Regions from separate parts of the Streptomyces sp. NPDC047014 genome, predicted to be linked through region 1. Evidence: riboswitches for the same ligand, from Rfam matches in the RefSeq annotation. Region 1 holds a riboswitch; each other region holds the start of a gene.

Region 1 (3,201 bases):
GGAGTTCGCCGAGCGCCCCGACCTGGCGAGCAGGTCCCAGCAGATCGCCGTCGCCGAGCGCGTCCTGGCCGCGCAGGGGCCGCAGGCGTGGCCCATGTGCGCCGCCTCGGCCGGCCTCACCCAGCAGGGTCCCGCCGCCGAGGTGGACCCGGGACTGCCCGGCGGCTCCGGCGCGGTGGCCCCGACGCCTTCCCGCCCCGACCAGTCCGTGCCCACCACCGGGGGCGGCGAGCGGTCCACCGACTTCGGGACGCCGACCCCGAGCCCGTCCGGCACCCCCTTCCTCATCCCCGACGCCCCGTCCGTCGGACTGCCCGTCATGCCGGTCCCGGACGCGCCCACGACGCCGCCGGTGGACCCGACGGCCCCCGTCGCCCCGGTCGACCCGAGCACCCCGCCGGTCACGCCCACCGACCCGGCCACCCCGACCCTTCCGGTGGACCCGACGGCGCCCACGACGCCCACCACCCCGCCCGGCACGCCGAGCCCGTCCCCGGCCGACCCGAGCGCCCCGGCCCTCCCCGTGGACCCGAGCGCCCCGGCCACCCCGGACGCCACCGTCGGCGAGGGCAGCGGCAAGCACCGCGGCGCGCCCGCCGTCGAGGAGGGCACCCCCGTCACCCCCGCCGTCAGCCCCTCTGATGCCGCGTCGGATCCCACGTACACCGTGAAGGCGGGCGACAGCCTGGCCACCATCGCTTCTGCCAAGGGAGTGAAGGGCGGCTGGAGCGGTCTCTACGAGGCCAACGAGCAGGTCATCGGCGGGGACGCCGACCTGATCAAGCCCGGACAGAATCTGGATCTAACCACGTAACAAGGGCACTTCGGGCATCCGGAAAGAGCTGATTGTCCGTTTCCTGCAAGTGAGACATGCGTCTCTTCCGGTCAACTGGCGTGTCCCGCCCCAGGGCTTGCGCAAACCCCGTCCCCACCTGCGCAAACATCCCTCCGGGGAGCGCAAGTAGGGGCCCTTTCTCCCCGATGTTCCTCGTTGAACATCGGGGAGAGCTATGTCTACCTTCTGAATCGCTCGCCACCGCGAGCACCTTCGACCGCATCGCCGAGTCCTGCCGGCGGACGGGGGGAACAGTCGTCGCGTCAAGCGCCGAAGGCAGGAGCGGGGGAACCAAGGTAGGCGCCGGGAAAGGTCGTTGAGAGACGGTCAGGTACCGGCTAGGGGTTAAGTGGTGCGCTAGGTCGCACCGCCGGGCACTCACACCCGAACCCGACAGCTCACCTCGTAGGCGTCGGTGAGGAGAAACTCCATGCTGCTTTCCGGCAAGGGCAAGCACCGTCGCGGCTCCAAGGCCGTCCGCATCGTCACGCTCGCCGGCGTCGCCGGTGTCGCTGTCGCCGCCCCCCTGATGGCCGCGGGTACCGCCAGCGCCGCCACCGGCTCCGAGTGGGACAAGGTCGCCCAGTGCGAGTCCGGCGGCAACTGGTCCATCAACACCGGTAACGGCTACTACGGCGGACTGCAGTTCTCGTCCTCCACGTGGGCCTCCTTCGGCGGCAAGTCCTACGCCGCGCAGGCCAACCAGGCGTCCAAGGCGCAGCAGATAGCTGTCGCCGAGAAGGTCCTCAAGGTCCAGGGCAAGGGTGCCTGGCCGAGCTGCGGCAAGGGCCTGTCGAACTCCTCCTTCACGGGTGGCGGCTCCACCGAGGCCCCGGCCTCCAGCAAGCCGAAGAGCACCCCGAAGAAGACCGAGACCAAGAAGGCCGAGACCAAGGCTGCGCCGAAGAAGGAGACCAAGCGGGCCGAGGCCCCGGTCACCCGCTCCGAGCGCACCGAGGCCCCCGCGCCGAAGACCGGCAACGGCTCCTACGAGGTCAAGGCCGGCGACACCCTGGGCACCATCGCCGACGCCAACGGCGTCAAGGGTGGCTGGGAGAAGCTGTTCGAGCTGAACAAGGACATCGTCTCGGACGCCGACCTGATCTTCCCGGGCCAGAAGCTCAAGCTCAGCTGAACCGCGCGGCCGTAGCCGCGCACGCGTACGCAACGCACAGCATTCCCACCGCCCGGCGCGCCGCCCCCCACGCGCCGGGCGGTGGTGTGTGCGCCCCCGTACGCCTCCCGCGCCCCCTCCGGAGCGTGCCCCTATGTCCCGGAAGAGGGGTATTCAGCCCCTTTTTCGTCCCAGGGGACGGGCGGTCGGCCGGCCGAACCCCGGAAGCCGGTTAGGCTCTAGGCGGCAAGGCCATCCCACGGCCTGACACGCCACCGCACACCCAGCGTCACATCCCAGAAGGAGATGCTCGTGCCGTCCATCGACGTCGTCGTAGCCCGGGAAATCCTGGACTCCCGAGGCAACCCCACGGTCGAGGTCGAGGTGGGCCTCGACGACGGCAGCACCGGCCGTGCTGCCGTTCCGTCCGGCGCCTCCACCGGTGCCTTCGAGGCCATCGAGCTCCGCGACGGTGACCCCAACCGCTACATGGGCAAGGGTGTCGAGAAGGCCGTCCTCGCCGTCATCGAGCAGATCGGCCCGGAGCTCGTCGGCTACGACGCCACCGAGCAGCGGCTGATCGACCAGGCCATGTTCGACCTGGACGCCACCGACAACAAGGGCTCGCTCGGCGCCAACGCCATCCTCGGCGTCTCCCTCGCCGTCGCCCACGCCGCGTCCGAGGCGAGCGACCTGCCGCTCTTCCGCTACCTCGGCGGCCCGAACGCGCACCTGCTGCCCGTTCCGATGATGAACATCCTCAACGGTGGGTCGCACGCCGACTCCAACGTGGACATCCAGGAGTTCATGATCGCCCCGATCGGTGCGGAGTCCTTCTCCGAGGCCCTGCGCTGGGGTGCCGAGGTCTACCACACCCTCAAGAAGGTCCTGCACACCAAGGGCCTGTCCACCGGCCTGGGCGACGAGGGCGGCTTCGCCCCCAACCTGGAGTCCAACCGCGCCGCGCTCGACCTCATCGTCGAGGCCATCAAGCAGGCCGGCTACACCCCGGGCAAGGACATCGCGCTCGCGCTCGACGTCGCCGCGTCCGAGTTCTACAAGGACGGCAAGTACGAGTTCGAGGGCCAGTCCCGCTCGGCCGCCGAGATGACCGAGTACTACGAGGAGCTCGTCTCCGCGTACCCGCTCGTCTCCATCGAGGACCCGCTGTTCGAGGACGACTGGGCCGGCTGGAAGATCATCACCGACAAGCTGGGCGCCAAGGTCCAGATCGTCGGCGACGACCTCTTCG
Region 2 (3,201 bases), on a different contig from region 1:
GCCGGTCGGTGTCCCAGGCGCGCCGGTCCTGTACGGACCTCAGCGACCAGAGGTCGAGCACCGGGCAGTCGTAGCGGTCGGCGATGGCGCGCACGTGCGCGCTGTACGTCGCGACCTTGCCGCGGAGGTGCTTGAGGACGGGCACGTACCGGGTGTCGAAACCGGTGGTGATCATCACGTGGCCGACGGCTCCGGTGAGATCGGCCACGGCCGCCTCGAAGCGCTCCGCCACGTGGTCCGGGTCGCTGCCGGGGCGGATGATGTCGTTGCCGCCCGCGCAGAAGGTGACCAGGTCCGGGGCGAGGGCCTTGGCCCTCGGGAGCTGGTCGGCCACGATCTGGTCGAGGAGTTTGCCCCGTACGGCCAGATTCGCGTAGCGGAAGTCGTGCTCCTCGCGCTGGTCGGCCAGGAGTACGGCGAGCCGGTCCGCCCAGCCGAGAAAGGAATCCCCGGGTCCCGGGTCCCCCACGCCTTCGGTGAAGCTGTCCCCGATCGCCGCGTACGAGCCGATGGTCTTGAGTTTCGTCGTCGTCGCTGCCACGAGAACCCATCCTTCACTCCCGTGAGCAACCTACGCCAACGTAATGAGGGGTTGACGGGCCGTGATCTATACCACGCGAGGTATAAGGAATAAGTACACGTGGGGCCGGGACCCCCCTCGGGTCCCGGCCCCACGCGTGTCGGTGCTCCGGCGGCGGCTGCCGTCAGAGGCTGGCGCCCTTCGAGCGGAGGTAGGCGATCGGGTCCATGTCGGAGCCGTAGGACGGGCTCGTACGGATCTCGAAGTGCAGGTGGGGGCCGGTCGAGTTGCCGGTGGAGCCGGAGAGGCCGATGCTCTGGCCGGCGGTGACGCTCTGCCCGGAGGAGACGGACAGCTGGGACAGGTGGGCGTACTGGGAGTACTTGCCGTCCGCGTGCCGGATGACGACCTCGTTGCCGTACGAACCGCTCCAGCCGGCGGAGACGACGGTGCCGGCGCCGACGGCCTTGACGGTGGTGCCGGAGCTCGCGATGAAGTCCACGCCGGTGTGGTAGCCGGAGGACCACATGGCGCCCGCGGTCTTGTAGGCGGTGGAGACGCCACCGCTGACCGGGGCGACGAAGCCACCGGCGGCGGGGGCGGCCGGAGCGGCGGGGGCCTGCTCGGCGGCCCGCTTCGGGGCGGCGGCCTTCGGAGCGGCCTGGGGAGCGCTCTTCGGCGCGGCCTTCGGGGCCGCCTTCGGGGCCGCCTGCGGCGCGCTCCGCTGGGCGCTGCGCTGCGCCGGGGCCGGGGCCTCCTCGGCCGGAGCCGCAGCGGCCCGGCCGCCGAGGTTCAGCCGCAGGCCCGGGTGGATCAGGGAGGGGTCGGAGCCGACGGCCTCGCGGTTGTCGGCGTAGAGCCGCTGCCAGCCGCCGGCCAGACCGCGCTCGGCGGCGATCGCGGAGAGGCAGTCGCCGGACACGACGGTGTAGGAGGACGGCGCGGCGGCCTGGACGGGAGCGGCGGCGACGGGAGCGGCGCTGACCGGAGCGGCGGGGGCCGCGGCGGGGGCGACGGCCGGAGCGACCGCCGGGGCGACCGCCGCGTGGGCGCCCGCGGTCACCGTCAGGGGCAGCGCGAGGGCCGCACCGCCGGTACCGGCGAACGCGAATCCGCGGGAGATCGAAAGGGACTTGGGACGGCGGTGCTTGCCCTTTGCAGGCATGGCGGATTCCTCTCCGGCGCCTGCGAGGTGAGCTGTCGGGTTCGGACTGGAGATGTCCGGCCGTTCCTGTACGAGGACATGGACGGCTTCACCCCGAGCCGGCACCGGAGAAATGGATCTCCGGGACGGCGGCCTACCTGGTTCCCCCGCTCCTGCCGCGCGAATGGTTCGGTTGCGGTTTCCGGGTGGTGGCAGGATTCGGCGGTCCGCCCGGATCGATCGCGAAGGTAATCCCTTTCGGCGGCGGGGAACAAGCCGCGAATTCGCTGACGGAATACCAGGAATGAACGGCCGTCGGAATCACGGTCACCCTGCGTCCATTCCGTACCGTCAACAGCCGCCCCGACCGGGCCATTCGGCCTTGGCGATCAGGCACGCACCGTCACCGTATGATCTGGCTCACGGGGACGGGCCCGATCTCGCCTCCGGACATGGCAAGTTGACACCAAAGACCGCAATTCGGACAGACGCCCCACGGCGATGCGGAGGAGTTCCCGTGACCCAGCAGATACAGGAACCGGAACTGACCGGAGTGCGCAATTTCCGCGATGTAGGCGGATTGCCGACTTCTGATGGCCGAAGGGTCACGCCGGGACGACTCTTCCGAAGCGGACATCTGGCGCATGCCACCGAAACCGATGCGGAGTTCCTGTCCTCGCTCGGCCTGCACACCGTCTTCGACTTCCGCAACGACGCCGACCACGCGCTGGAAGGCCCGGACATCGCCCTGCCCGGGGTGCGCAACCTCAACATCCCGCTCTCCGACCCCGCCGACGGCCGCGAGTTCTGGCGGCTCGTCCGCGACGGCGACCTCGGCCAGCTGCGCGAGCTGCTCGGCGAGGGCCGGGCCGCGGCCCGGATGGCGGAGTCCTACCGGGGGATCGTCCGCGACCGCACCGCCGAGCACAGCCGGGTGGTGCACGCCCTCGCCGAGGACAGCGTGCCCGCGCTCCTGCACTGCGCGGCGGGCAAGGACCGGGCCGGGCTGTCCGTCGCCGTCGTCCTCCTCGCCCTGCGGGTCGAGCGCGAGGCGATCGTCGCGGACTACCTGGAGTCGAACGCCCCGCACCGCCGCTACCGGGTGCACCGCAGCTCCGCCTCGGCCGAGTCCCGCTCCGCCGAGGTGATGGAACTGCTCGCGCCGCTCTTCGACGCCCGCGCCGCGTACCTGCTCGCCGCCTTCGACACCATCGACGAGCTCTGGGGCGGGGTGGACCGGTACCTGGCGGACGGCCTCGGGCTCACCCCCGGAACCCTGGACCGGCTGCGGGACCGCCTCCTCGACTGACGGCCCCGCCGCCCGCCCCAAGACCCTGCGAGCAGGCCGTCAGCGCGCCGCGACGGCCTGCTTCACCAGGGTCCTGCCGAACTCCCACATCAGCCCCGACCCGCCGTGCGCCTCGTCCATGACCTCGCGGAAGGCGCCCACGAACCGGTCCACGTCCGCCTCGTCCAGGACCAGCGGCGGGATCAGCTTGATCACCTCCAGGTGGTCCCCGGAGACCTGGGTGAGGAT
Region 3 (3,201 bases), on a different contig from region 1:
CGGTACGCGGCGGAGCCGCGGCCCCCGGCGCGACGGGAGCCGCGGCTCCGCCGTTCTCGTGTGTACGGGGAATGCGCGCGCGGCGCAATTACGGCAGGCCGGAATTCACGCGGGCCCGGCGAATTCCGGCGGCCCGAATTCACCGGGTGCGGGGAATTCCGGGCAGCCGCCCGCGATTTCCGTCCTTTGTATACGGCTCCTGTTAATGCCGGCCGCTCGGCATGTTGACGGCAGGTTGCGAACTGCTCACCGCCGGACGCGGCCGGTGCGCCCCCGCCGCCCGCTCGGCATGGGCCGCGGCCAGGGCCCGCGCCCGCTCCGCGTCCCCGCGCGCCACCGCGTCCACCAGCGCGCCGTGCTCCGCCCAGCACTCCACGGGCCGGGCCGGCGCCTCCACCAGGTACATCCAGGCGATCTTGTGCCGCATCTGCGTCAGCAGCGCGATCAGGCCGGGGCTGCCGGAAGCCTGGGCCAGGGTCTCGTGGAACCAGCCGCCCAGGGACCGCAGATCCTCCCCCTGGCCGCGCCTGGCCCGCTCCTGCCCCAGTCTGACCAGCCCGCGCAGCACCTTGAGGTGGCCGTCGGTGCGCCGGCGGGCCGCCCGCGCCGCGGCCAGGGGCTCCAGCAGCACCCGTAGCTCCAGGAGGTCCGCGGCCTCCTGCGCGGTCGGCTCGGCCACACAGGCCCCCGCGTGCCGCCGCGTGGTCACGAAGCCCTCGGACTCCAGGGTCCGCAGGGCCTCGCGGACCGGGACGCGCGAGACGCCGTACCGGCGGGCCAGGACCTCCTCGGTCAGCCGGCTCCCCGGCTCGAACACCCCGGAGACGATGTCGTCGCGGATCGCTGTGCATACCGCGTGCGCGGGAATACGCAAGACCGGACCTCCGCCCATTTCCGACTGCCTGCCACAATGCCCGCGCGGGCGCGCGTCACAACTCTATTGCAGCACACCATAATTTCGAGAGCGGACGGAAATCCGTAACATTGCGCGGAGGCGCGAAAACGCCAGGACCCCGGCTCGGTGCGAGCCGGGGTCCTGGCGTGAAGCGGAAGGGTGCGCGGGTGTCAGAGGCTGACGCCGTGCGAGCGCAGGTAGGCGATCGGGTCCATGTCCGAGCCGTACTGCGAGCCGGAGCGGGCCTCGAAGTGCAGGTGCGGGCCGCTGGAGTTGCCCGTGGAGCCCGACAGGCCGATCTGCTGGCCCGGGGTGACCTGCTGGCCGACGGAGACGCTCAGCGAGGACATGTGGCCGTACTGCGTGTAGGTGCCGTCGTTGTGCTTGATGACGACGTTGTTGCCGTACGCACCGCCCCAGCCGGCCTCGACGACGGTGCCGACGCCCACGGCGTGGACCGAGGTGCCGGAGGCCGCGTGGAAGTCGATGCCCGTGTGGCTGCCGGAGGACCACATGCCGCCGCCGGCCTTGTACTGGGTGCTGACGTAGGAGTCGTCGAGCGGTGAGACGAAGGTGTTGAGGCGCTTGCGCTCCTCCTCGCGGGCCGCACGCTCGGCGGCCTCCCGCTCGGCCTTGGCCTTGGCCTCGGCGAGGCGCTTGCCCTCGGCGGCCTTCTGCTTGGCCTCGGCCTCGGCCTGCGCCTGGGCGGCGGCGTGGTCGGCCACCCGCTGCTGGGACACGGCCTGGTCGGCGAGGTCGCCCGCGAGCTCGTCGGCGACGACGACGGCGCCGAGGGCGTTGCCGGCGGCGGGGCTGCTGCTGTGGTTGTCCGCGGCGAAGGCCGGGGCGGCGAGGGAGCCGACGACACCCGTCGTGGCGATCGCGGCGATACCGGCGTAACCGGCGGTCTTCTTGCTCAGGCGGCTGGAACCACGGTGCTTGCCGGTACCAGCGGGACGACTGCCAAACGCCATGAAGGGGTTGATCCTTTCCTTCCTTCTCGCCTACCGGGTTAGCTGACGGGTTCGGAGCAGGAAGGTCTCCTACGGGCCTCCTCTGGCGAGGGGGTCCGATTCACCCCAGGGACACAAGTGGGTCCCCGGCTCCCCAGGCTCGCGCCTGACGGGGACTCGGCGATCGCTGTCCGGTGCCGCGGGTGCGGCGGTCACGACTGACGAACAGCACGGATGACGCTAGGCGGATCATCAGCCGATCACCAAACAGACGCGCGTTTTTGTTGCGTACGCCACATCACATACGAGCTGCCACACCACTAAACGGACAAAAGAGTTCCGGCGGAGGTTCCGCCGGAGCTCTTTGTGGGGCGCATACCGCGCGCTTGCCGGGCCCTTGCCGTGCCCTTGCCGGGCCCTTGTGGGACGCGTCAGTTGGTGACGACGCTGACCTCTCCGATACCGAGGGCCCGCACGGGCTCCTCGATGACCGTCGCGTCGCCCACCAGCACCGTGACCAGCCGGTCCGCCGGGAACGCCTTCACGACCGCCGTGGTGGCCTCCACGGTGCCCGTCTCGGCCAACTGCGCGTACAGCCGCGCCTGGTAGTCGTCCGGCAGCTCCTGCTCGACCTGGTCGGCGAGCGTGCCCGCGACCGAGGCCGCCGTCTCGAACTTCAACGGGGCCACGCCCACCAGGTTCTGCACGGCCACGTCCCGCTCGGCGTCGGTCAGCCCGCCCTCCGCCAGGACGCGGAGCACCTTCCACAGGTCCTCGAGCGCCGGGCCGGTGTTGGGGGTGTCCACCGAGCCGCTGATGGCGAGCATCGAGGCGCCCTTGCCGTCGGCGGTGGAGCGCAGCACCTGCCCGAAGGCGCGCACGCCGTAGGTGTACCCCTTCTCCTCGCGCAGCACCTTGTCCAGGCGGGAGGTGAGGGTGCCGCCCAGGCAGTACGTGCCGAGCACCTGGGCCGCCCAGACGCTGTCGTGGCGGTCCGCCCCGATCCGGCCGATCAGCAGCTGGGTCTGCACGGCGCCGGGCCGGTGGACGATGACCACGCGGCCGGTGTCGTCGGCCGTCACCGGCGGCACCGGGCGGGCCTCGGCGGTGTTGCCCGTCCAGGCGCCCAGGGTGTCCGCGAGGACGGCGTCCAGGTCGATCCCCGTCAGGTCGCCCACGACCACCGCGGTGGCCGTGGCGGGGCGTACGTGGGCCTCGTAGAAGGCGCGTACGGCGGCGGAGTCGATCCGGGCCACCGTCTCCTCGGTGCCCTGGCGCGGCCGGGACATCCGCAGCGAGGCCGGGAACAGCTCCTTGGAGAGCTGCTTGGCGGCGCGGCGCTGCGGGTTGGCC

The links. A riboswitch is a leader RNA that binds a small molecule or an ion and turns the genes downstream of it on or off. The one in region 1 is predicted to bind cyclic di-AMP.
Positions count from the first base shown of each region.
Region 2: linked by a shared signal. The riboswitch ahead of ABZ873_RS10710 (LysM peptidoglycan-binding domain-containing M23 family metallopeptidase) and the one ahead of ABZ873_RS16075 (transglycosylase family protein) in region 1 are both predicted to bind cyclic di-AMP.
Region 3: linked by a shared signal. The riboswitch ahead of ABZ873_RS26335 (M23 family metallopeptidase) and the one ahead of ABZ873_RS16075 (transglycosylase family protein) in region 1 are both predicted to bind cyclic di-AMP.

Region 1 covers NZ_JBEYVX010000023.1:34,867-38,067, reverse strand. Annotated here, with positions in the region: gene ABZ873_RS16080 (transglycosylase family protein) at 1-814, shown strand, start outside; cyclic di-AMP (ydaO/yuaA leader) riboswitch at 1,094-1,262, shown strand; gene ABZ873_RS16075 (transglycosylase family protein) at 1,266-1,970, shown strand; gene eno (phosphopyruvate hydratase) at 2,256-3,201, shown strand, end outside.
Region 2 covers NZ_JBEYVX010000012.1:27,055-30,255, reverse strand. Annotated here, with positions in the region: gene ABZ873_RS10715 (SGNH/GDSL hydrolase family protein) at 1-541, opposite strand, end outside; gene ABZ873_RS10710 (LysM peptidoglycan-binding domain-containing M23 family metallopeptidase) at 705-1,685, opposite strand; cyclic di-AMP (ydaO/yuaA leader) riboswitch at 1,690-1,899, opposite strand; gene ABZ873_RS10705 (tyrosine-protein phosphatase) at 2,182-2,973, shown strand; gene ABZ873_RS10700 (aspartate aminotransferase family protein) at 3,013-3,201, opposite strand, start outside.
Region 3 covers NZ_JBEYVX010000067.1:10,605-13,805, reverse strand. Annotated here, with positions in the region: gene ABZ873_RS26340 (GntR family transcriptional regulator) at 203-874, opposite strand; gene ABZ873_RS26335 (M23 family metallopeptidase) at 1,066-1,869, opposite strand; cyclic di-AMP (ydaO/yuaA leader) riboswitch at 1,882-2,041, opposite strand; gene ABZ873_RS26330 (pitrilysin family protein) at 2,280-3,201, opposite strand, start outside.